DNA from 3 places in the Kitasatospora sp. NPDC048407 genome. Region 2 is predicted to be linked to each of the others. Evidence: riboswitches for the same ligand, from Rfam matches in the RefSeq annotation. Region 2 holds a riboswitch; each other region holds the start of a gene.
What was found. A riboswitch is a leader RNA that binds a small molecule or an ion and turns the genes downstream of it on or off. The one in region 2 is predicted to bind cobalamin.
Positions count from the first base shown of each region.

Region 1: linked by a shared signal. The riboswitch ahead of ACGFWJ_RS33700 (HoxN/HupN/NixA family nickel/cobalt transporter) and the one ahead of cobN (cobaltochelatase subunit CobN) in region 2 are both predicted to bind cobalamin.
Region 3: linked by a shared signal. The riboswitch ahead of ACGFWJ_RS18245 (ribonucleoside-diphosphate reductase subunit alpha) and the one ahead of cobN (cobaltochelatase subunit CobN) in region 2 are both predicted to bind cobalamin.

Region 1 covers NZ_JBICXW010000031.1:51,984-59,845, reverse strand. The annotation lists gene aroC (chorismate synthase) at 1-276, shown strand, start outside; gene ACGFWJ_RS33730 (shikimate kinase) at 273-794, shown strand; gene aroB (3-dehydroquinate synthase) at 787-1,875, shown strand; gene aroQ (type II 3-dehydroquinate dehydratase) at 1,872-2,318, shown strand; gene ACGFWJ_RS33715 (AAA family ATPase) at 2,392-3,228, shown strand; gene ACGFWJ_RS33710 (Fpg/Nei family DNA glycosylase) at 3,621-4,427, shown strand; gene ACGFWJ_RS33705 (DUF6445 family protein) at 4,523-5,215, shown strand; cobalamin riboswitch at 5,296-5,492, shown strand; gene ACGFWJ_RS33700 (HoxN/HupN/NixA family nickel/cobalt transporter) at 5,523-6,635, shown strand; partial or broken gene ACGFWJ_RS33695 (EamA family transporter) at 6,658-7,420, opposite strand; gene ACGFWJ_RS33690 (helix-turn-helix domain-containing protein) at 7,425-7,748, shown strand; gene ACGFWJ_RS33685 (type B 50S ribosomal protein L31) at 7,794-7,862, opposite strand, start outside.
Region 2 covers NZ_JBICXW010000001.1:351,298-359,159, forward strand. The annotation lists gene ACGFWJ_RS01705 (IclR family transcriptional regulator) at 1-11, shown strand, start outside; gene ACGFWJ_RS01710 (RidA family protein) at 44-454, shown strand; gene ACGFWJ_RS01715 (cobalt-precorrin-6A reductase) at 583-1,323, shown strand; gene ACGFWJ_RS01720 (precorrin-2 C(20)-methyltransferase) at 1,320-2,915, opposite strand; gene ACGFWJ_RS01725 (precorrin-8X methylmutase) at 2,912-3,538, opposite strand; gene ACGFWJ_RS01730 (hypothetical protein) at 3,535-5,190, opposite strand; cobalamin riboswitch at 5,415-5,553, shown strand; gene cobN (cobaltochelatase subunit CobN) at 5,840-7,862, shown strand, end outside.
Region 3 covers NZ_JBICXW010000009.1:4,651-12,512, reverse strand. The annotation lists gene ACGFWJ_RS18270 (DUF3311 domain-containing protein) at 73-378, shown strand; gene mctP (monocarboxylate uptake permease MctP) at 399-1,994, shown strand; gene ACGFWJ_RS18260 (histidine phosphatase family protein) at 2,161-2,907, shown strand; gene ACGFWJ_RS18255 (helix-turn-helix domain-containing protein) at 2,915-3,898, opposite strand; gene ACGFWJ_RS18250 (GNAT family N-acetyltransferase) at 4,168-4,662, shown strand; cobalamin riboswitch at 4,783-4,915, shown strand; gene ACGFWJ_RS18245 (ribonucleoside-diphosphate reductase subunit alpha) at 5,088-7,520, shown strand; gene ACGFWJ_RS18240 (ribonucleotide-diphosphate reductase subunit beta) at 7,520-7,862, shown strand, end outside.

The sequences.
Region 1 (7,862 bases), on a different contig from region 2:
CTGTCCACCGGCGAGCTGCTGCGCGTCCGGGCCGCGATGAAGCCGATCGCGACCGTCCCGCGCGCCCTGCAGACGCTGGACGTGCGCACCGGCGAGCCCGCGAAGGCGCACCACCAGCGCTCCGACGTGTGCGCCGTGCCGGCCGCCGGCATCGTCGCCGAGGCGATGGTGGCGCTGGTGCTGGCCGACGCGGTGGCGGAGAAGTTCGGTGGCGACAACGTCTCCGAGACCCGTCGCAACGTGCAGTCGTACCTCGACAACCTGATCGTCCGATGAGCGCCCCGGTAGTTGTGCTGGTCGGCCCGCCCGGCAGTGGCAAGTCCACCGTCGGGCGGGTCCTCGCGGAGCGCCTCGGCCTGCCGTTCCGCGACACCGACGAGGACATCGAGCGGACGGCCGGCAAGCCCATCCCGGAGATCTTCGTCGACGAGGGCGAGCCGCACTTCCGGCAGCTGGAACGCGAAGCCGTCGAGGCAGCCTGTGCGGACTTCGCGGGCGTGCTCGCGCTCGGCGGGGGCGCCGTGATGGCCCCTTCCACGCGCGAAGTGCTCGCCCCGCTGCCCGTGGTGTTCCTGGAGGTCGCGCTGGGCGACGCGGTCAAGCGGGTCGGCCTGGACGCCCCCCGCCCGCTGCTCGCGGTCAACCCCCGGGCCCGCTGGCGCGAACTGATGGAGGCCCGCCGCCCGCTGTACCTGGAGGTCGCCACCGCCGTGGTCGACACCGAGGGCCGCACGCCCGAGCAGGTCGCCGACGCCGTACTTGAAGCACTGGAGCTGAAGAACCCTCATGAGTGACATCGTTCGGATTGCCGTTGCTGGTAGTGACGGCCACGCCCCGTACGAGGTGCTGATCGGGCACCAGCTGCTCGGCGAACTCGCCCCGCTGATCGGCCCGAAGGCCAAGCGGGTGGCGATCATCCACCCGGAGGCGCTGGAGGCCACCGGCGAGGCGATCCGCGAGGACCTGGTCGACCAGGGCTACGAGGCGATCGTCCTGCAGGTCCCGAACGCCGAGGACGCCAAGAGCGTCGAGGTCGCCGCGTACTGCTGGTCGGTGCTCGGCCAGACCGGCTTCACCCGCGGCGACGTCATCATCGGCCTGGGCGGCGGCTCGACCACCGACCTGGCGGGCTTCGTCGCCGCCACCTGGCTGCGCGGGGTGCGCTGGATCTCGGTGCCCACCACGCTGCTCGGCATGGTGGACGCCGCGGTCGGCGGCAAGACCGGCATCAACATCGCCGAGGGCAAGAACATGGTCGGCGCCTTCCACCCGCCCGCGGGCGTGCTGGCCGACCTCGGCACCCTGGAGACCCTCGGCAAGCACGACTACGTCTCCGGCCTGGCCGAGGTGATCAAGGCCGGCTTCATCGCCGACCCGGTGATCCTCGACCTGATCGAGCAGGACCCCGCGGCCGCCACCACCCCCGCCGGCCCGCACACCCTGGAACTCATCCGGCGGGCCATCCAGGTCAAGGCCGACGTGGTCTCCGGCGACCTCAAGGAATCCGGCCGCCGGGAGATCCTCAACTACGGCCACACCCTCGGCCACGCCATCGAACGCAACGAGCGCTACAAGTGGCGGCACGGCGCGGCGATCTCCATCGGCATGGTCTTCGCCGCCGAACTCGGCCGCCTGGCCGGGCGGTTGGACGACGCCACCGCCGACCGGCACCGCACCGTACTGGCCTCGGTCGGCCTGCCGCTCAGCTACCGGGCGGACGCCTGGCCGAAGCTGCTGGACGCCATGAAGATCGACAAGAAGTCGCGTGGCGACCTGCTGCGCTTCATCGTCCTCGACGGCCTCGCCAAGACCTCCGTCCTCGAAGGCCCCGACCCGTCGCTGCTGGTCGCCGCGTACGCGGAGGTCTCCGGATGACCGCCGTCCCGGTGCTCGTCCTGAACGGCCCCAACCTGGGCCGGCTGGGTTCCCGCGAGCCCGACGTGTACGGGTCCACGTCGTACGCGGGGCTCGTTGCGCGCTGTGCTGCCCTGGGCGCGGAGCTCGGGCTCTCGGTCGAGGTCCGGGAGACCAACTCCGAGGCCGAGATGGTCGGTTGGCTGCACGAAGCGGCGGACGCCAAGACCCCCGTGGTGATCAACCCTGGCGCGTTCACCCACTACTCGTACGCGATGCGGGACGCCGCCGCGCAGCGCACCGCCCCGCTCATCGAGGTGCACATCTCCAACCCGTACACCCGCGAGACCTTCCGGCACACCTCGGTCATCGCCGCGGTCGCCTCCGGCACCATCGCGGGCTTCGGTCTCGGCTCGTACGAACTCGCCCTGCGGGCACTCGCCGAACAGCTGACCACCCGCTGAGCACCGCGCGGCCCGGTGGCGGACTTGTGCCCGCCACCGGGCCGACGTGTACATTCGGCGCAGGGAGGTGACGGTGAGCCAGTACGCGCAGAGCCACCATCCGGGGGGCCAGGTGCCGCCCCGCCCGGGGACGCCCCCGTATCCGACGGCCCCTCAACAGCCGTACCCCGCACCGGTACTGCCCTCCACCACCCAGGCCATACCCACCCTCGGGCCGATCGCCACCCGCCCCGACCGGCCGACCGTCCCGCTCAAGGCCGTCGCGCCCGGCGGTACCGGGCACTTCCTGCTCCCCAGCGGCGGCACCGTCCAACTCCCTGCCGCGCCACCGCCGATGCCCGCACCGGCCGCCCCGCTGCCCGTCGGACCGATCGCCGTCCTGCTGATCGGCGCGGCCGGCGCCGGCAAAACCACCGTCGCCCGCTACTGGGCCGAACGCCGACCCACCCCCACCGCGCACATCAGCCTCGACGACGTCCGCGAATGGGTCCAGGCCGGCTTCGCCAACCCGCAGTCCGGCTGGAACACCGCCTCCGAGGCCCAGTACCGCCTCGCCCGGCGCACCTGCGGCTTCGCCTGCCGCAACTACCTCGCCAACGGCATCTCCTGCATCATCGACGACGCCGTCTTCCCCGACCGCCCCGCGATCGGCCTCGGCGGCTGGAAGCGCCACATCGGCCCCGGCATGATCCCCGTCGTCCTCCTCCCCGGCCTCGACCGCGTCCTCGCCCGCAACGCCGAACGCTCCGGCAACCGCCGCCTCTCCGACGACGAAGTGGCCCGCATCCACGGCCGCATGGCCGGCTGGCGCACCTCCGGCCTCCCCATCATCGACAACTCCAACCTCACCGTCCCCGAGACGGCCGCCGCGCTCGACCAGGCGATCCTCTCCCGCCTCCACCAACGCTGACCCCCTGCGGGGAGCTCCCTCCACCCGCGCCGCGCAACCCGACCCGCGACGAGCGCTGCGCGCAGGCCGGGGGCGACCCGCTGCGCGGGGCTTGGGTGTGAGGAGTTTCCGCTGCGCGGAGCTTCGGCGGCGCGGGCCTTCGCCGGGCGGGGCTGTGCAGGGAGGTTCCGCTGGGCCGCCTTCGCGGTGCGGGTTTTTGTGGCGCGGGTCTCCGCTGGGTGGGGTTTCGCTGTACGGGCTTTCGCTGCGCAGGTTCGCCTTGTGCGGGCGTCCGCCGCAGGCTTGGTGTCGTTCTGGCCCGTGGTGGGGGTGGACCTTTGGCTCTGCCGGGGTGTCGGTGGGGGCGGGGAGAATGGGGGTGTTGGACGGGAACGAATGTGGAGGTGGCGCGGGTGCCCGAGGGGCATGTGGTGCATCGGTTGGCCGGGTTGAACGGGGAGCTGTTCGGGGGGAGGGCGGTGCGGGTTTCGTCGCCGCAGGGGCGCTTCGTGGAGGGGGCGGGGCTGCTGGACGGGCGGGTGCTGGATGGTGCGGAGGCGCACGGGAAGCATCTGTTCCTGGGGTTCGGCGACGACTGGCTGCATGTGCATCTCGGGTTGTACGGGAAGTACGAGTTCGGGGTGGGGGAGGCTCCGGAGCCGGTCGGGCAGGTGCGGTTGCGGATGGAGAACGGGAGTGGGTACGCGGATCTGCGGGGGCCGACGGCGTGCGAGGTGCTGACGCCGGGGGAGAAGGCGGCGTTGCATCGCAGGCTGGGGCCGGATCCGTTGCGGCCGGGGGAGGTGGGGGATGCGGCGTGGCAGCGGATCTCGCGGAGCGGGACGACGGTGGCCGCGCTGCTGATGGATCAGAAGGTGCTGGCGGGTGTCGGCAACGTGTACCGCGCGGAGGTGCTGTTCCGGTTGGGGATCAGTCCGCACCGGGCGGGGCGGGAGCTGAGCCGGGCCGAGTGGGACGCGATCTGGGCGGATCTGGTGGCGCTGATGCACGACGGTGTCGCGGCGGGGCGGATCGACACCGTGCGGCCGGAGCACACACCGGAGGCGATGGGGCGTCCGCCGCGGGTGGACGACCACGGTGGTGAGGTGTACGTGTACCGGCGGCAGGATCAGCCGTGTCTGGTGTGTGGAACCCCGGTGCGGACCGAGGAGTTGGCGGCCCGGAACCTGTTCTGGTGCCCGCGCTGCCAGCAGACATGACGGGTCGTCATCACGGAGGGTAGTGGGGAAGCCTTGACGGAAGGTTGACCGGCCCTTGGGCGAGGGGTTCGGGGCGCGCTCCTATTGTCGGGTCCATGCCCGTGCAACCGTTCCAGGGCCCGCGCCCGACTCCGGCCCTTCCGGTCCTGCCGTACCGCAAGCCCACCAAGGGGCGTGACTACTGGGTGCTGGACGATGTCCTGCCGGACCCGGATGCGGTGCGGGCCCGGCATCTGGCGCGTACCGATTGGGACGAGGGGTATCCGCACAGGCCGGAGCCCTGGCCGGGGTTGCGGGCGATGCCCGGGCTGGAGCCGGAGGAGTTGGCGCACGTCGAGAAGCTGGTGCGGGAGACCGTGCAGGTGCCGCGGATCTGGGCGCTGAGCGAGGCCGAGGGCGGCACGTTCAACCACAACTGCGTGCAGGTGGTGGGGGAGGGGGAGTGCGAGCCGCGGCCGCACACCGATTCGCGGTCGCTGTGCCGGTACGCCGCCGTGCTGTACCTCAACCCGAACGTGCCGAAGCGGTGCGGGACGAGCTTCTACCGGCAGAGCCTGCCGGGGGGCCGGCTCGGCGGGAACACCGTGGTCGCCCCGCACAACAATCTGGTGGACGCGCTGGGCACCCGTTTCGTCCCGCCGGACTCGTTCACCGAGGATCTGGCCGTCCCGCACCGCTACAACCGGCTGCTGCTGTACACCGCCAACCTGATGCACACCGCGACCGGGTACTACGGCTCCACCCTGGACGAGAAGCGGATGACCTGCGTGTTCTTCTGGATGGCGTGACGCGCCGTCAGCCCGTCGGGCGGGCGTGATCTTCGACACCTGCGCGGTGTGACGCTCTTGCCGCCGGGTGGTGGCCGGATCTACGGTGGGCGGGCCGTGGTGTTCGGGAAGCCGGTGCACTGTGCTCGTCACAGGAGTCCGGAGCGGCCCTCGCCACTGTGATCGGGGAGTCGTCGGCTCCCACCTCGTGCCACTGGCCGCTCGCGGCCGGGAAGGCCGGGCGCCGACGCCGAACACCCCGTCAGCCAGGAGACCGGCCACGGCATCTCACGAAGTGATCCACGAGGTGCTGGAGCGTGATGCGCGGATGACCGCGTCCGATTCGACCATGCCCGGAAACGTCCCGGGCTCCCCTCTTCCTGCTTTCCGCTGGCGGCGCGAGGACACCTTGCGCACCGCCGGCCTGATGGCGGTGATCCTGGCCCTGCACGTGGCGGCGTTCGGGACACTGCTGTTCCTGGTGGTGCCGGAGAAGTACCAGGTGGGTACCCAGGTGTTCGGCGTGGGCCTGGGCATCACGGCCTACACGCTGGGCATGCGGCACGCCTTCGACGCCGACCACATCGCGGTGATCGACAACACCACCCGCAAGCTGATGGCGGACGGCCGCCGGCCGGTCTCGGTGGGCTTCTGGTTCGCGCTCGGGCACTCCTCGATGGTGGTGCTGATGGCTGCGCTGGTGGCCGGCGGGGCGGCGCTGGCGGGCACCCTGATGGACGAGGGTTCGACGACCCATCAGGTGCTGGGCACCATCGGCACCACCGCGTCGGGGGCGTTCCTGTACCTGATCGCGGCGCTCAACCTGGTGGCGCTGCTGGGCATCCTGCGGGTGTTCCGGGCGATGCGGGCCGGTGAGTACGACGAGGCCGAGCTGGAGAAGCACCTGGACTCGCGGGGCTTCCTGGCCCGGATCCTGGGCCGGGCGACCCGTTCGATCACCCGGCCCGGGCAGATGTTCCCGGTGGGCATGGTGCTGGGCCTGGGCTTCGACACCGCGACCGAGGTGACCCTGATGGTGATGGCGGGTTCGGGTGCGGCGTCCGGCCTGCCCTGGTACGCGATCGTCTGCCTGCCGCTGCTGTTCGCGGCCGGGATGAGCCTGTTCGACACGCTGGACGGCACGTTCATGAACTTCGCCTACCAGTGGGCGTTCTCCAACCCGGTCCGCAAGGTGTACTACAACCTGACCATCACGGGGCTGTCGATCGCGGTGGCCTTCGTGATCGGCACCATCGAGCTGGTCGCGGTGCTGCACGACAAGTTCGGCCTGGACGATCCGGTGTCCGACTGGATCGCCGGACTCAGTCTGGACAACGTCGGCTTCGTGATCGTCGGCCTGTTCGTGGTGGTGTGGGCGGCGGCGATCGGCTACTGGCGGATCGCCCGGCGGTCCAAGGCCTTCGCGGGGGCAGGGGCCTGAGAACGCGCGGCCTGACGGACAGTCAACCTGCGGCCAGGATCAGCGTTCCGGCGACGGCCAGTCCGGCGCCGACCACCTGGACCCGCAGCAGCCGTTCCTTGAGCAGGCCGCGCGCCATCAGCGCCGTCACCACGGGGTGGAGCGAGGCCGGCACCGCCGCCACCGCGACCGAGCCCAGGTGGGTGGCGGCGGCGTACAGGCCGTTCGCGGCCACGTCGGCGACGCCGACGGCGGTCAGTGAGGGCAACGAGCGGGCCGCGCCGCGCAGTTCGACCGGCTCCCGGCGGCCGGCGGCGGCCGGCAGGCCGATGCCGATCACCGCGTTGGCCAGTCGTTGCACGCACAGCGTCAGCAGCAGTCCGCCGACGGCGCCGGCGTGCGCGATCAGGGCGAGCACCGCGCCGAACGCGAACGCGGCGGAGAGGGTGAGGGCGAGGGCCCGGCGGCTCACGGCCGGTCCGCCGCGCTGCGGGCCGCCGGCCAGCGCGACCCCGGCGATCGCCACCAGGATCCCCCAACCCCTGGACGGCGCCCGGCCGTTCGCCGAGGAACAGTCCGACGCCGATCGGCACCAGCACGCCGACGGTGGCCAGCGGTGAGACCACGCCCATCGGCCCGAGCGCCAGTGCCTTGTAGAAGGCGAGCAGCGCGACCGGCCCGATCATGCCGGCCGCGACGGCGTACCAGAGCGCGGGGCCCGGGTCGGCCCAGCCGCCGGTGGCGGTGACGGCCAGGACGAGGACCAGGGCGGCGGCGGTCTGCGAGAGGACCACGACGCCGAGCGCGAACATGGACGCCCTCGCGGCCCGCTCCGGCGTCAGCCGCGGCACGGTGGTCCAGATCGAGCAGGCCCGCACCAACCCCGGTGTCGGCACCGTGGTCCGGCTCGCCGACGCCCTCGGCGTCTCGATCGCCCGGCTGCTCGACTACGACGAGACCTCGGTGGTGCGGATCATCCCCGCCGAGGACGCCGTGCGGCTGTGGAGCGGCCCGGACGGCGGCAGTGGCGTCCTGCTGACCGGCATCGGGGCCCCCGGCCCGCTGGAGCTGTGGACCTGGCACCTGCGCCCCGGCGAGACCCACGCCTCGGACCCGCACCCGGCCGGCAAGTGAGCGAAGGGCCCCGGGAAGCTCCCGGGGCCCTTCGCCGCATGTCTGTCAGAGGCCGTACCTGCGCCGGTACAGCTCCACCCGGCCCGCGGTGTCCAGCAGGCGGGCCTTGCCGGT
Region 2 (7,862 bases):
ACCTTTCCTGACGCACCGTCAACTTCTCTTTGGAGCACCGCACATGAGCGACAAGACCGAGATCCGCACCGACGGCGCGCCCGCCCCGGCCTGGATGTTCTCGCAGGGCGTCCGCAAGGGCCCGATCCTCCAGGTCTCCGGCCAGGGTCCGCAGGACCCGGCCACCGGCGAGTACCTGCACCACGGTGACGTGAAGGCCCAGACCCGCCGCACCCTGGAGAACGTCAAGGCCATCGTCGAGGCCGGCGGCGCGACCATCGAGGACGTCGTGATGTTCCGCGTCTACCTCACCAAGCGCGCCGACTTCCCGCTGATGAACGAGGTCTACGCCGAGTTCATCGACGAGAACATCAAGCCGGGCGGCGTCAAGCCGTGCCGCACCACCATCTTCGTCGAACTCCCGCAGGAGCCGATGCTGGTGGAGATCGACGCCCAGGCCGTCGTCACCGACTGACACCGCCCCGCGCCGCCCCCGCGCCACCCACCGGGCTCCGACGGGTTCCCGCTCGGGCGGCGCGGGCGGCGCGGGCGGCCCCGGCTAGGCTGGTTGTGTCCGTATCGCGCCGGCCCCTGGAGTCCGCCATGCACGTCCTGATCCTCGGCGGCACCAGCGAGGCCCGCCGGCTGGCGGACGTGCTGGCCGCCGACCCGGCCCTGCGGGTGACCAGCTCGCTGGCCGGACGGGTGGCCCAACCGCGGCTGCCCGCCGGGGAGGTGCGGATCGGTGGCTTCGGTGGCCCGGCCGGCCTCGCCGTATGGCTGCGCACCCACCGGGTGGCCGCGCTGATCGACGCCACCCACCCGTTCGCCGAGACCATGAGCCGCAACGCGGCCCTGGCAGCCGCCGATACCGGCACCCCGCTGCTGGCGCTGCGCCGCCCCAGCTGGCTGCCGCAGGACGGCGACCACTGGCACCCCGTGCCCAACCTGGCCGCCGCGGCCGACGCCCTGCCCGCACTCGGCTCCCGGGTCTTCCTGACCACCGGCCGGCAGGGCATCGCCGCGTTCGCGCACCTCAACACCCTCTGGTTCCTGGCCCGTTCGGTCGAACCGCCGGCGCCCCCGATGCCCGCGTCCGTCGAAGTCCTGCTGGAACGCGGGCCGTTCACCCTCGACGGCGAACGCGAGCTGCTGCGGACGCACCGCATCGACGTGCTGGTCACCAAGGACAGCGGCAGCGCCGCAACCGCCCCCAAGCTGACCGCCGCCCGCGAACGCGGCCTGCCGGTGGTCGTCGTCCAGCGCCCGGCCGCCCCACAGGGCGTGCGGACCGCCCCGGACGTCGCCGGGGCGGTCAACTGGCTGCGCGAGCTGGTGAATTAGTCCTCCGGGTAGCGGCGCGGCGTCCACACCACTTCACGGTCGCCGCCGCGCTGCACCCACTGCGTCTGGGTGGAGCCGATCAGCAGCAGGGTGCGCATGTCGACCTCGGCGGGGTCGAGTTCGGCCAGCGCGACGGTGCGCACCCGCTCGGTGGGGCCACCCACGTCCCGGGCCATCACCACCGGCGTCGCCGGGTCGCGGTACTCCAACAGCAGATCACGCGCCGAACCCACCTGCGTGGTACGGGACTTGGACCCGGGGTTGTACAGCGCGAGCACCAGGTCGGCCTCGGCCGCGGCACGCAGCCGGCGGGCGATCACCTCCCAGGGCTTGAGCCGGTCGGAGAGCGAGATCACCGCGTAGTCGTGGCCGAGCGGCGCACCGGCACGGGACGCGGCGGCGTGCGCGGCCGTCATCCCGGGCAGCACCCGCACGGCGACGTCCCGGTACGGGTCCTGGCAGGCGGCCTCCAGCACGGCGGTGGCCATCGCGAACACGCCCGGGTCGCCCGACGAGACGACCGCGACCCGGCGGCCGCGACGCGCCAACTCCAGGGCGAATTCGGCCCGCACACCCTCGACCTTGTTGTCGGACCCGTGCCGCACCTGCCCCGCCCGGACCGGCACCCGGTCCAGGTACGTGGTGTAGCCGACCAGGTCCGTCGCGTTGGCGAGCGCCCCACGCGCCTCGGGCGTCAGCCACAGCGGCCCCGCCGGGCCGGTCCCGACCACCACGACCTCACCCAACGCCGGTTCGCCGTCGGGGAGTTCCCCTCCCTCTACCGCCAGCGCCTCGAAGGGCTTGCCGTCGGAGTCGAGCGCGGCGACCCGGCTGGGCAGGACGGCGACCGAGAAGTACGGCACGCTGTCGGCCTCGATCTCGGCGAGCCGACCGGTGCGCTCACCTTCCATGGTGGCGCGCTCGACATACCGCGCCTCGTCCAGCCGCCCGGCCCGCTCCAGGGCGCGGCGCACGGCGGGGAAGGTACGGCCGAGTTTCATGATGACGGCCGAGTCGGTGCCGGCGAGGCGCGCCGTCAACTCCTCCTCCGGCAGGGTGCCCGGGATGACCGTCAGGACCTCTTCGGCCTCCACCAGCGGGGTGCCGAGGCGAGCGGCGGCAGCACTGATGGAGGTGACGCCCGGCACCACCTCGGTGGGGTAGCGGTGCGCGAGGCGCTTGTGCATGTGCTGGTAGGAACCGTAGAACAGCGGGTCGCCCTCGGCGAGGACGACCACCATCCGCCCGGCGTCGAGGTGCGCGGCGAGCCGGTCGGACGCCTCCTGGTAGAAGTCGTCCAACGCGCCCCGGTACCCGCCGGGGTGGTCGGTGGTCTCCACGGTGACGGGGTACATCAGCTGCTCTTCTATCTGACCACCCGTCAGATAGCGCTCCGCGATGGCCCGGGCGTGCGAACGTCCGTGCCGCGCACAGTGGTAGGCGATGACGTCGGCCCGGCCGATGAGTTCGGCGGCGCGCACCGTGATCAGCGACGGATCACCCGGCCCGACGCCGACGCCGTACAGCCGCCCGGCCGCCGACGCCCCGGCCGCCGACTGCCCGACCCCGTCGATTTCCTGACGCTCAGTCATTCCTGTTCGCTCGCAATCGCGTTGATCGCGGCAGCGGCGATCGCGCTGCCGCCCCGGCGGCCCCGGACCACCAGGTGTTCCAGTGCGGCCGGGTGTTCGGCCAGGGCCTGCTTGGACTCGGCGGCGCCGATGAAGCCGACCGGGACGCCGATCACGGCGGCGGGCCGGGGCGCGCCGGCCTCGATCAGCTCCAGCAGCCGGAACAGCGAGGTCGGCGCGTTGCCGACGGCAACCACGGCGCCCTCCAACCGGGGCAGCCAGAGTTCCATCGCGGCGGCACTGCGGGTGGTGCCCATGGCGCGGGCGAGTTCGGGCACCGACGGGTCGGTGAGGGTGCAGATCACCTCGTTGTCGGCGGGCAGCCGCTTGCGGGTCACGCCACTGGCAACCATGTTGACGTCGCAGAGGATCGGCGCCCCGGCATGCAGGGCACGCCTGGCGTCGGCGACCACGTTCGGCGACCACAGCAGGTCCTCGACCAGGTCGGTCATGCCGCAGGCATGAATCATCCGCACCGCGACCTGGGCCACATCGGCAGGCAGCGCGGCGAGGTCGGCCTCGGCGCGGATGGTGGCGAAGGACTGGCGGTAGATGGATGCGCCGTCCTTCTCGTAGTCGATCATTCGGTCCTCCGCCATTCGGCATTGCGCGCCTCGGCGACTGCCTCGGCGATGTCGTTCTCGGTGCTGTTGCGCTCGGTGCTGTGGTTCTCGGTGCTGTCGTTCTCGGCGCTGTCGTTCTCGGCGCTGCGGTTCTCGGCGCCGTTGCGCTCGGCGCTGTTGCGCTCGGTGCTGTCGTTCTCGGCGCTGTGGTTCTCGGCGCCGTTGCGCCCGGTGCCGTTGCACCCGATGCCGTTCTGCCCGGTTCTGTCGTTTTTGGTGCTGTTTTTGTCGCCGGTGTTGCAGCCCGCCGAGTTGATCCCTGCGCGGATTATCTCCGCGTAGATGTTCTCCTCGGCGCCACCCCCCGCACCCCCCCTCCCACCGGACCCGATACCCGCACGGACAATCTCGGCGCCGTCACCCCCCGCACCCCGACCGACCTCGCGGGCCCGCCCGTCCACGGCGACCCGGTATCCGGTCGCGGTGGCCAGCACGTCGACCCAGCGACCGGCCGGGTGTCCGCAGCGCCGTTCGCACCCGGACCAGTGAACGGGCAGCCCCACAGCAGGAACGGCGGCTATCGCGCGCACGGCCTGCGCGCGAACGTCGGCAAGCGCTTTCCCGCAACCGGGCAGACCGGTGCAGGCGCTGACGCCCTCCCAGGGGCCGCCGGACTCTACCCGGAAGCCCGCGTCGGCGAGGCGTGGCAACCAGTCGGCACCGGCTCCGGGCACCACGACGCCCCGCCAAGGCGTGAGCCGCACGCTCGCGCCGCCGCCGCACCCCTCCCCCGCCGACGCCAGCGCGTCCGCCAGCAGTCGCCACTGCCCACTGGTCGCACGGCCGAACCGCAGCCCGACCGACACCCCGCCACCGCGACCGCCACCACCGCCACCGTCGACCACCCCGCCCCCACCGCCACCGCCACCGCCACCGCCGGGGATCGCACCCAGCACCGGTCGCTCCCCCGTGAATCGCGGCAGCGGCACGTCGCCGGCGGGCAGTTCGGACTGCACTTCGCGCAGGTGCCAGGCACGGCCGGCGGCCAGGTCGAGGAAGTGGCGGGCGGCGTCGAGGGCGGCGGGGACGGGGTGGTCGACGGTGGAGGCGTGGTCGGCGCGGCCGAGGCGCAGCAGGGCGCGGCCGTCGCCAATTGCGATCAAGGTCACATCGGCGTCGAGGGCGGCGGTGTCGCCGCGGCCGTCGTCGAGGGCGAACAGGAACTTGCCGGAGAGTCGGGCGGCCCAGGGTGCGGCGCACAGGGCGGCGTCCAACTCTCGCACCCAGTACGGGAGATCGACGCCCGGGGCGCCGCGGCCGTCGAGGCCGGCGAGCGGGGAGGCGGCGATGTTGCGGACGCGTTCGTGGGTGTCGGAGGGCAACAGGCCGACGGAGCGGAGCCGTTCGGCGAGGTCGGTGGCGCACTGTTCGCGCAGGCCGCGCAGCTGGAGGTTGCCGCGGGAGGTGATCTCGACTTCGCCGTCGCCCAGCGCGTCGGCCGCGTCGGCCAGGGCGAGTAGCTGATGGTACGTCAAGTAGCCGCCGGGGAGGCGGAGTCGTGCGAGTTGGCCGTCCTCGGCGGGGTGCAGGCGGAGCGCGCCGGGGCAGGCGTCGGCGCGGCCTCGGTCGGGCCCGACGAAGGGTGCCGCAAGGGCGTCGGGTGTGGGTGGCATGGCGGCGAGCATACCCATGGCCGCGATTCGCGCCACCGCCCCGACCACCGCCCCGACCAGCAGCCCGGCCACCACCCGAGTGGCAGCCCCAACCGTCCCCCGGAGCTCGCCCGAAGGTTCCGCGCCAGGGTCAAATCCCCAGTTCAGCGCGGGTTCCCGGGGGCGGAACCGGTGGGGCGTCGCAGGTCACACTCCCGCCGATGGGCCATCAACCCGTACGATGCTGGGCGGGCACCTCTCGGGGTGTCCGCTGCCAGCGACGGCACAGCGGAGGAAGTCCGGTGAGAATCCGGTGCGGTCCCGCCACTGTGACCGCGGCTCAGTGAGCCGTGGGAGCCAGGAACTCCGGCCGTCCTCCACTGCCCGGGGCGAGGACCCCGAGGAAGGTCCGTGCCATGCGCTGCCGCATGCCCGCATCCCGGCGGGTGCCTGTGGGCTCTGTCCCCATCGGGGCATCCACCGGGGCATCCACCGGGCCGTCGTCCGTTGCGACGTCCCCCGGGCCGTCCGTTGCGACGTCCACCGGGCTGTCCATCGCGCCGCCCGCCGGGCCGTTCCGCGTCCTCGACCGCACCTGTGCTCCCACCACCGGGTTGACCGGGTTGACCGGGTTGTCCCCGCTGTTCGAGATGCCCGGGAGGGCTTTCGCATGATCCTGTTGCTGTCCACGTCGGACACGGACCTGCTGAGTGCCCGGGCGTCGAGCGGGCCGGTGCGGTTCCGTTGGGGCAATCCGGCGCGCCTGGATCCCGCCGAGCTGCCTGCCCTGCTGGAGGGTGTGGAGCTGGTGGTGGTGCGTCTGCTGGGTGGGCGTCGGGCCTGGCAGGAGGGGCTGGACGTGCTGCTCGCGGGGCCGCGTCCGGTGGTGGTGCTGACGGGTGAGCAGGCGCCAGACGCGCAGTTGATGGAGTTGTCGACGGTGCCGGCGGGCATCGCGGCGGAGGCGCACGCGTACTTGGCGCACGGTGGTCCGGAGAACCTGGCGGAGCTGGGTGCGTTCCTGTCGGACACGGTGCTGCTGACGGGTCACGGGTTCGCGCCGCCGGCCTCGGCCCCGTCCTGGGGTCCGCTGGAGCGCACCGCCCGCACCTCGGAGGGCCCTTCCGTCGCGGTGCTGTACTACCGGGCGCACCACATGAGCGGCAACACGGCGTTCGTGGAGACGCTCTGCCGGGCGATCGAGGACGAGGGTGCGCAGGCCCGCGCGTACTTCTGCGCGTCGCTGCGCGGTGCGGAGCCGGAGCTGCTGGCGGAGCTGGGCGCGGCCGACGTGATCGTGACGACGGTGCTGGCGGCGGGCGGCACCCGGCCGGCCGACGCGCAGGCGGGCGGGGACGAAGAGGCTTGGGACGCCGGGGAGTTGGCGGCGTTGGACCGGCCGATCCTGCAGGCGCTGTGCCTGACCTGGTCGCGGGCGCAGTGGGCGGGCAGTGACGACGGGCTGTCTCCGTTGGACACGGCGACGCAGGTGGCGGTGCCGGAGTTCGACGGTCGGCTGATCACTGTTCCGTTCTCGTTCAAGGAGGTCGACGAGGACGGGCTTACGGTGTACGCAGCGGACCCGGAGCGTGCGTCGCGGGTCGCCGGGATCGCGGTGCGGCATGCGCGGCTGCGGCACACTCCGGCGTCCGAGCGGCGCCTCGCGCTCGTTCTGTCCGCTTATCCGACCAAGCATGCGCGGGTCGGCAACGCGGTCGGCCTGGACACCCCGGCCTCGGCGATCCGGCTGCTGGAGCGGCTGCGCGCGGAGGGCATGGACCTGGGCGACAGCCTGCCGGGTCTGGACACCGGGACCGGGCACGGCCACGACGGCGACGCGCTGATCCACGCGCTGATCGAGGCGGGCGGCTACGACCAGGCGTGGCTGACGGAGGACCAGCTGTCCCGCAACCCGGTGCGCATCCCGGCCGCCGACTACCGGCGCTGGTACGCCACGCTCCCGGCGGCGCTGCGCGAGCAGGTGGAGGAGCACTGGGGTCCGGCGCCGGGCGAGCTGTATGTCGACCGGTCGCAGAACCCGGACGGCGACATCGTGCTGGCCGGTCTCCGGTCGGGCAATCTGCTGGTGCTGATCCAGCCGCCGCGCGGGTTCGGCGAGAACCCGGTGGCGATCTACCACGACCCGGACCTGCCGCCGAGCCACCACTACTTGGCGGCGTACCGCTGGATCGCGGCGGCGCAGCAGGACGGCGGGTTCGGTGCGCACGCGGTGGTGCACCTGGGCAAGCACGGCAATCTGGAGTGGTTGCCGGGCAAGACGGCGGCACTGTCGGCGGAGTGCGGTCCGGACGCCGCCCTCGGCGATCTGCCGCTCGTGTACCCGTTCCTGGTGAACGATCCGGGTGAGGGTACGCAGGCGAAGCGCCGGGCGCACGCGACGCTGGTCGATCATCTGGTGCCGCCGATGGCGCGGGCCGATTCGTACGGTGACATCGCGCGTCTTGAGCAACTGCTGGACGAGCATTCGAACATCGCGGCGATGGACCCGGCGAAGCTGCCGGCGATCCGGGCGCAGATCTGGACGTTGATCCAGGCCGCGAAGCTGGACCACGACCTGGGGTTGGCGGAGCGGCCGGAGGACGACGGCTTCGACGACTTCCTGCTGCACGTGGACGGTTGGCTGTGCGAGGTGAAGGACGCGCAGATCCGTGACGGTCTGCACGTGCTCGGCC
Region 3 (7,862 bases), on a different contig from region 2:
CTGCTCGGCGGACGTACAGCAATGTGCGGTGCGGTGCCAGTGAGGTGACTCCTCGTCATCCGGGAGCCGCTCGTGTCGTCTCAAACGCCATCCGCGGGCGCACTGCCCGCGGTCTCCCCCGCCCGGGTGCTGGCCGGCCTGTGCCTGCTGGTGCCGATCGTGGTGGTGCTGTGGGTGCCGTCGTACAGCAAGACCGACCCGGCGCTCGGCGGTATGCCGTTCTTCTACTGGTACCAGCTGATGTGGGTGCCGCTGTCGGCGGTGTTCACCACCTCCGCGTACCTGCTGCTGCGCCGTGACGAGGCGGCCCGCAAGGCCGCCGCCTCGGCCGGGCCGCTCCCCGTGCCCGCCCAGCCGGACGGGGGTGAGCAGCTGTGAAGCACGTGGACTGGACCGCGATGACGGTCTTCCTGCTGTTCTTCGCCGCGGTCACCGTGATGGGCTTCCTGGCCGCGCGCTGGCGCCGGGCGGACAACGCGGAGCACCTGCACGAGTGGGGTCTGGGCGGCCGCAGTTTCGGCACCTGGATCACCTGGTTCCTGCTGGGCGGCGACCTGTACACCGCGTACACGTTCATCGCGGTGCCGGCCCTGGTCTACAGCGCGGGCGCGGCGGGCTTCTTCGCGGTGCCGTACACGATCATCGCGTACCCGCTGGTGTTCCTGATCCTGCCCCGGCTGTGGTCGGTGTCGCGGGTGCACGGCTACGTGACGCCGGCGGACTTCGTGCGCGGGCGGTACGGGTCGCGCGGGCTGTCGGCGGCGGTGGCGCTGACCGGCATCCTGGCGACCATGCCGTACGTAGCGCTGCAACTGGTGGGCATCCAGGCGGTGCTGGACGTGCTGGGCGTGGGCGGCACCGGGAACTGGTTCCTGAAGGACCTGCCGCTGTTCCTGGCGTTCGGCGTGCTGGCGGCGTACACGTACTCGTCGGGTCTGCGGGCGCCGGCGCTGATCGCCTTCGTCAAGGACACCCTGGTGTACGTGGTGATCCTGGTCGCGGTGATCTACATTCCGATGCGGCTGGGCGGCTACGGGCACATCTTCGACGCGGCGGCGCACAAGTTCCAGCCCGATCCGGTGACCGGCAAGGCCCCGGGGTCGATGCTCGTCGGGCCGGCCGGGCAGTGGTCGTACGCGACGCTGGCGTTCGGGTCGGCGCTGGCGCTGTTCATGTACCCGCACTCGGTGACGGGCGTGCTGGCGGCGAAGTCCCGCAACACGGTGCGCCGCAACATGGCGATCCTGCCGACGTACTCGCTGATGCTGGGTCTGCTGGCGCTGCTGGGCTTCATGGCGATCGCCGCGGGGGTGAGCAAGGGCGACAAGCACTTCAACGCCCAGCTGGCCGTTCCGCAGCTGTTCGCGGACATGTTCCCGAGCTGGTTCACCGGGGTGGCGTTCGCGGCGATCGGGGTGGGCGCGCTGGTGCCCGCCGCGATCATGTCGATCGCGGCGGCGAACCTGTTCACCCGCAACGTCTACAAGGAGTTCCTGAAGCCGGACGCGACGCCGGCCGACGAGACCCGGGTGGCGAAGATCGCCTCGCTGCTGGTGAAGGTCGGCGCGCTGGCGTTCGTACTGGTGATGGACAAGCAGGCGGCGATCAACATGCAGCTGCTGGGCGGCGTGTGGATCCTGCAGACCGCGGTGGCGCTGGTGGCGGGCCTGTTCACCCGGTGGTTCCACCGCTGGGCGCTGCTGGCGGGCTGGGCGACCGGCATGATCTACGGCACCTGGCGGGCGTACGGGGTGTCCTCGCCGGCCACCAAGCACTTCGGCGGGTCGGCCGCGAAGATCCCGGTGATCGGCGAGATCGGCTACATCGGCCTGACCGGGTTCGTGCTGAACCTGCTCGTCGCGGTGGTGCTGACGCTGGTGCTGCGGGCCCTGAAGGCCCCGGAGGGCGCCGACGAGACCTCGAAGGCCGACTACTCCGCGGAGGCCGGTGACGAGGCTGTGGAGCGTGCCCCGCAGCCCACGCTGGCGCACTGACGCGTGCGGGGGCGCAACCCGCCCCCGTTTGCGCCCTTGGGTCGCGCCGTTGCCTCGATCGACACTGGGGTGACGGCGCGATCATCTGTTATGACCGCCCTTTTCGGGAGAGACACGGGAGAGACGAGCACCACCGAGGCAGCACCGACAACGGGGAGCCACCGCCATGACCGACCTCACCACGGTACGCAACGGGCACCGCACCCAGGCCGACGGCGGACGGCGGCTGCCGTCGGTCCTGATCGCCACCCGGCACGGCGAGTCCACCGCCAACGTGGAGTTCCGGCACGCGGACTCCACCGGTGCCCTGACCGTCCCGATCACCTGCCGCGACGCCGACATCCCGCTCTCCCTGCGCGGCCAGGCCCAGGCCCACGACCTGGGCCGCTGGTGGGCCGCCCTGCCGCCCGCCGACCGGCCCCGCTCGGTGTGGTGCTCCCCGTACGTGCGCACCGCGGAGACCGCGAGAATCGCCCTCGCCCAGGCGTCCGGGCTGGGCGCCGTCCCGGTGGGCCTGCCGATCCGCTACGACGAGCGGCTGCGCGACCGCGAGCTGGGCGTGCTGGAGATGCTCACCAAGGCCGCCATCGAACGCGACCACCCCGCCGAGGCGGAGCGCCGACGGCGGATGGGCGAGCTGTACTACCGGCCGCCCGGCGGCGAGTCCTGGCTGGACGTGGCGCTGCGGGTGCGCGGCCTGCTGCGCGACCTGAACGAGGAGGAGGCCGGCCGGCCGGTGCTGCTGGTCGCCCACGACTGCACGGTGCTGATGCTGCGTCACGTGCTGGACCGGCTGGGCGAGGAGGAGCTGCTGGCGCTGCCGCCGGTGGGCAACTGCTCGACCAGCCTGTGGCGGGCCCGCGAGGGCCGGCTGCGGCCGTCCGGCTGGAACCAGACCTCGCACCTGTCCTGAGCGGCCGTCAGGCGGGCTGCCGCTCGGCAGCCCGCCCGGGGCCGCCGGGCCCGCCGAAGGCCCGCCGGTAGGCCTGCGGGGTGGTGCCGAGGCGGCGGCCGAAGTGGTGCCGCAGGGTGGCGGCGTTGCCGAAGCCGCAGCGGGCGGCGACCGCGTCCACGCTCTCGTCGGTGGACTCCAGCAGGCGCTGCGCGAACAGCACCCGCTGGCCGGTCAGCCAGCGGTGCGGGGTGGTGCCGGTCTCCTGCTGGAAGCGCCGGGCGAAGGTGCGCGGGGACATGTGGGCGTGCCGGGCGAGGTCGTCCACGCTGGTCTCCCGGTCGAGGCGGTGGCGCATCCACTCCAGCGTCCCGGACAGTGACTCGCCGTCGCCCTCGGGCAGCGGGCGGGTGACGAACTGCGCCTGCCCGCCGTCGCGGTGCGGGGCGACCACCATCCGGCGGGCGATCTCCCGGGCCACCTCGGCGCCCTGCACCTTGCGCACCAGGTGCAGGCAGGCGTCGATGCCGGCGGCGGTGCCGGCCGAGGTGATCACCGGGTCGTCGTCCACGTACAGCACGTCGGGTTCGACGGTGGTCAGCGGGAAGCGCTCGGCCAGCACGTCGGCGTACCGCCAGTGGGTGGTGCTGCGGCGGCCGTCGAGCAGGCCGGCGGCGCCGAGCAGGAAGCTGCCGGAGCAGATCGACAGCGTATGGGCGCCGCGTGCGTGGGCGGCCCGCAGGGCCTCGCAGAGCGCCTCGGGGTAGTGGTCGCGGATGCCGGTGGCGGTGGCGATCACCAGGTCCGCCTCGGCGAGCCGCTCCGGGCCGTACGGCACGTGGACGTCGAAGCCGGCGTGGGTGCGCATCGGGCCGGGCCGGTCGCCGACCAGGCCGAACTCGTACACCGGCAGGCCGGTGTCGCTGCGGTCCAGGCCGAACACCTCGCAGGCCACGCCCAGTTCGAAGGGGTGGATCTCCTCCAGCACGATCACCGCGACGTTCCTCAGCATCCGTCCAGCATGGCAGTGGCAGGATTTCGTGGCAATGCTGCGTTCCTGCCACTCGTGACGGGGTGCCGCGGCGCGGAGAGTGGAGCCATGACCTCCGCGCTCGCCCTGCTGGGCCTCATCGGCAGCTTCGGACTCCTCGGCGTTCTGGTCGGCCGCGACCTGAACCGCAACGGCCGCCCGGGCCGGCCCGAACGGCACCGCCCGACCGGCTACCCCTTCGACCCGGACCTGGCCGACCCGCGCCGGACGCGGTCCGGCACACTGTCCGGATGCACTCCCCGATCGTCCGCCGCGCCCTCGACCACGACCTCGCCGGAGCCGGGGAGGTCAGCATCGAAGCCTTCGTCGGCGACGGCCACACCGACCCCGCGTCCGGCTACGTCGAACTGCTGAGGGACACCGCACGCCGCAACCGGGAGGCCGAGCTGCTGGTCGCCGTCGACGGCGACGGGGCGGTCCTCGGCTGCGTGACGTTCGCCGCCGGCGGCACCCCCTGGGCGGACGTCGCGCTCCCGGACGAGGGCGAGATCCGGATGCTGGCGGTCGGCGCGGCCGCCCGCGGGCGCGGCGTCGGACGGGCGCTGGTCCGCGCGGCGATGGACCGCAGCCGGGAACTCGGACTGGCCGGGATGGCGTTCTCCACCCGGCCGGAGATGACCGCGGCGCACCGGATCTACGATGCTCTGGGCTTCCTCCGCACCCCCGAACGGGACTGGGAGGCGGCCCCGGGCGTGGACCTGATGGTCTACACGATGCGGTTCTGAGGCGGTTCTGCGACGGTTCTGCGGCCGTTCCGAGGCGGCTCCGGCGCGGTTTCCGTTGTCTACGCGCGGCACCTCCAACGCGACACGCGCTACTACATCTGGTGCCGCCAGCTCCAGCCGCCACAACATGTATGCTCGACCTCGCTGTCGAAGCAGGGGAACCCGGTGCGAATCCGGGACTGCCCCGCAACGGTGAGCGGGCTGTAGCAACGCCCGCGCAGTCCGAGGACCTGACCGACGGTGTGCGACACGGCATCCCCGCAGACGCCATGCAGCACTGTTTTGCCGTCCGGCCTCGCGGGCGGGCCGGGGGTGGGTCTTTCGCGCGCCGATCGAGCGTTTTCGGCGTGCCGTCCTCCCCTGCCGCACGCGCGCCACCGGACACCTTGAGCCACGTCCGCCGCCGCCACAGGAGAGAGTGCGCCTTGACCGTCGCCGCCTCAGTCACCCTGCCGTCCCAGGCTTCCGCCGACGCCTTCACCGACCCCGGTGCGGCGCTGCTTCGGCTGCTCACCGACCGCAGCACCGACCTCCCCCAGGTGGACCCCGGCCACGTCGCCGCCGCCGCGCTGCGCGGCCGCCACGCCGGCTCGGACTTCGCCGAGCTGCGCGGGCTGGCCGTGGAGGCCGCCGCGTCGATGATCGCCGAGGACCCGCAGTACTCGAAGCTGGCCGCCCGCCTGCTGGCGATGGAGATCGCCGACGAGGCCGCCACCCAGGGCGTCACCTCGTTCTCCGCCTCGATCGCCGTCGGCCACGCCGAGGGCCTGATCGGCGACGCGACCGCCGAGTTCGTCGCCGCCCACACCGCGCTGTTCGACTCGCTGATCGACGCCGCCGGCGACGACCGCTTCGAGTACTTCGGCCTGCGCACCGTGCAGTCCCGCTACCTGCTGCGCCACCCGATCACCCGCAAGGTGGTCGAGACCCCGCAGCACTTCCTGCTGCGCGTGGCGGCGGGCCTGGCGGTCGGCAACTCCGAGCAGTCGGTGCTGGAGGTGGCCGAGCTCTACAAGCTGATGAGCCGCCTGGAGTACCTGACCAGCTCCCCGACGCTGTTCAACTCCGGCACCCGGCACCCGCAGATGTCCTCCTGCTACCTGCTGGACTCGCCGCTGGACAACCTGGACTCGATCTACAACCGCTACGCGCAGATCGCCCGGCTGTCCAAGCACGCCGGCGGCATCGGCCTGTCCTACTCCCGGATCCGCTCCCGCGGCTCGCTGATCCGCGGCACCAACGGCAAGTCGAACGGCATCGTCCCGTTCCTGCGCACCCTGGACTCCTCCGTGGCGGCGGTCAACCAGGGCGGACGGCGCAAGGGCGCGGCCTGCGTGTACCTGGAGACCTGGCACGCCGACATCGAGGAGTTCCTGGAGCTCCGCGACAACACCGGCGAAGAGGCCCGCCGCACCCACAACCTGAACCTGGCGCACTGGATCCCGGACGAGTTCATGCGCCGCGTGAACGCCAACGAGGACTGGTCGCTGTTCTCCCCTGCGGACGTCCCCGAGCTGGTCGACCTGTGGGGCGCCGACTTCGACGAGGCCTACCGCAAGGCCGAGCTGGCCGGCAAGGCCGTCCGCACCATCCCGGCGCAGACCCTGTACGCCCGGATGATGCGCACCCTGGCGCAGACCGGCAACGGCTGGATGACCTTCAAGGACGCCTCCAACCGCGCCGCCAACCAGACCGCGCTGCCGGGCCGCACGGTGCACTCCTCGAACCTGTGCACCGAGATCCTGGAGGTCACCGACGACTCCGAGACCGCGGTCTGCAACCTGGGCTCGGTCAACCTGGGCGCGCACGTCGCCCCGGGCGCCTCGGCGGACGACCTGATCAACGCGATGGACTGGGACCGCCTCGACGCCACCGTGCGCACCGCGGTCACCTTCCTCGACCGCGTGATCGACATCAACTTCTACCCGACCACCGAGGCCGGGACGTCCAACTCCCGCTGGCGCCCGGTCGGCCTGGGCGTGATGGGCCTGCAGGACGTCTTCTTCAAGCTCCGGCTGGACTTCGACTCCGCCGAGGCGAAGGCGCTCTCCACGCTGATCTCCGAGCGCATCATGCTCACCGCGTACGAGCGCTCCGCGGACCTGGCCGAGCAGTTCGGCCGCCACGAGGCGTACGGCGAGACCCGCGCGGCCCGCGGCCAGCTGCACATCGACCATTTCTTTAAAGACCAGCACAGCGGTGGTGCCACCCCGCAGTGGACCGAGCGCTGGGACGCGCTGCGCGCCCGGATCGCCGAGACCGGTCTGCGCAACTCGCTGCTGCTGGCGATCGCCCCGACCGCGACCATCGCGTCCATCGCGGGCGTCTACGAGTGCATCGAGCCGCAGGTGTCCAACCTGTTCAAGCGCGAGACGCTGTCCGGCGAGTTCCTCCAGGTCAACCCGTACCTGGTGCGCGAGCTGAAGGAGCTCGGCGTCTGGGACCAGCAGACCCGGGACGAGCTGCGCGAGGCCAACGGCTCCGTGCAGGACTTCAAGTGGCTGCCGGAGAACGTCCGTTCGCTGTACCGCACCGCGTGGGAGCTGCCGCAGCGCGCGCTGATCGACCTGGCCGCCGCCCGGCAGCCGTACATCGACCAGAGCCAGTCGCTGAACCTGTTCATGGCGGCGCCGACCATCGGCAAGCTGTCCTCGATGTACGCGTACGCCTGGAAGGTCGGTCTGAAGACCACCTACTACCTGCGCTCCCGCCCCGCGACCCGGATCGCCCAGGCCGCGTCGGGCGCCGCCCGCACCGCCGCGCCCGTGCCGGTGCAGACCCCGACCCTCAGCCAGGCCGAGCAGGACGCCATCGCCTGCTCCCTGGAGAACCCCGAGTCCTGCGAGGCGTGCCAGTAATGAGCTCCGAAGACCAGAAGAAGATGCTGCTCGACCCGGGCTTCGAGCTGACGCTGCGTCCGATGCGCTACCCGTCGTTCTACGACCGGTACCGGGACGCGATCAAGAACACCTGGACCGTCGAGGAGGTGGACCTGCACTCCGACGTCGCCGACCTCGCCAAGCTCTCCGAGGGCGAGCGGCACATGATCGGCCGGCTGGTCGCGTTCTTCGCCACCGGTGACTCGATCGTCTCGAACAACGTGGTGCTGAGCCTCTACAAGCACATCAACTCGCCGGAGGCGCGGCTCTACCTGTCGCGGCAGCTGTTCGAGGAGGCCGTGCACGTCCAGTTCTACTTGA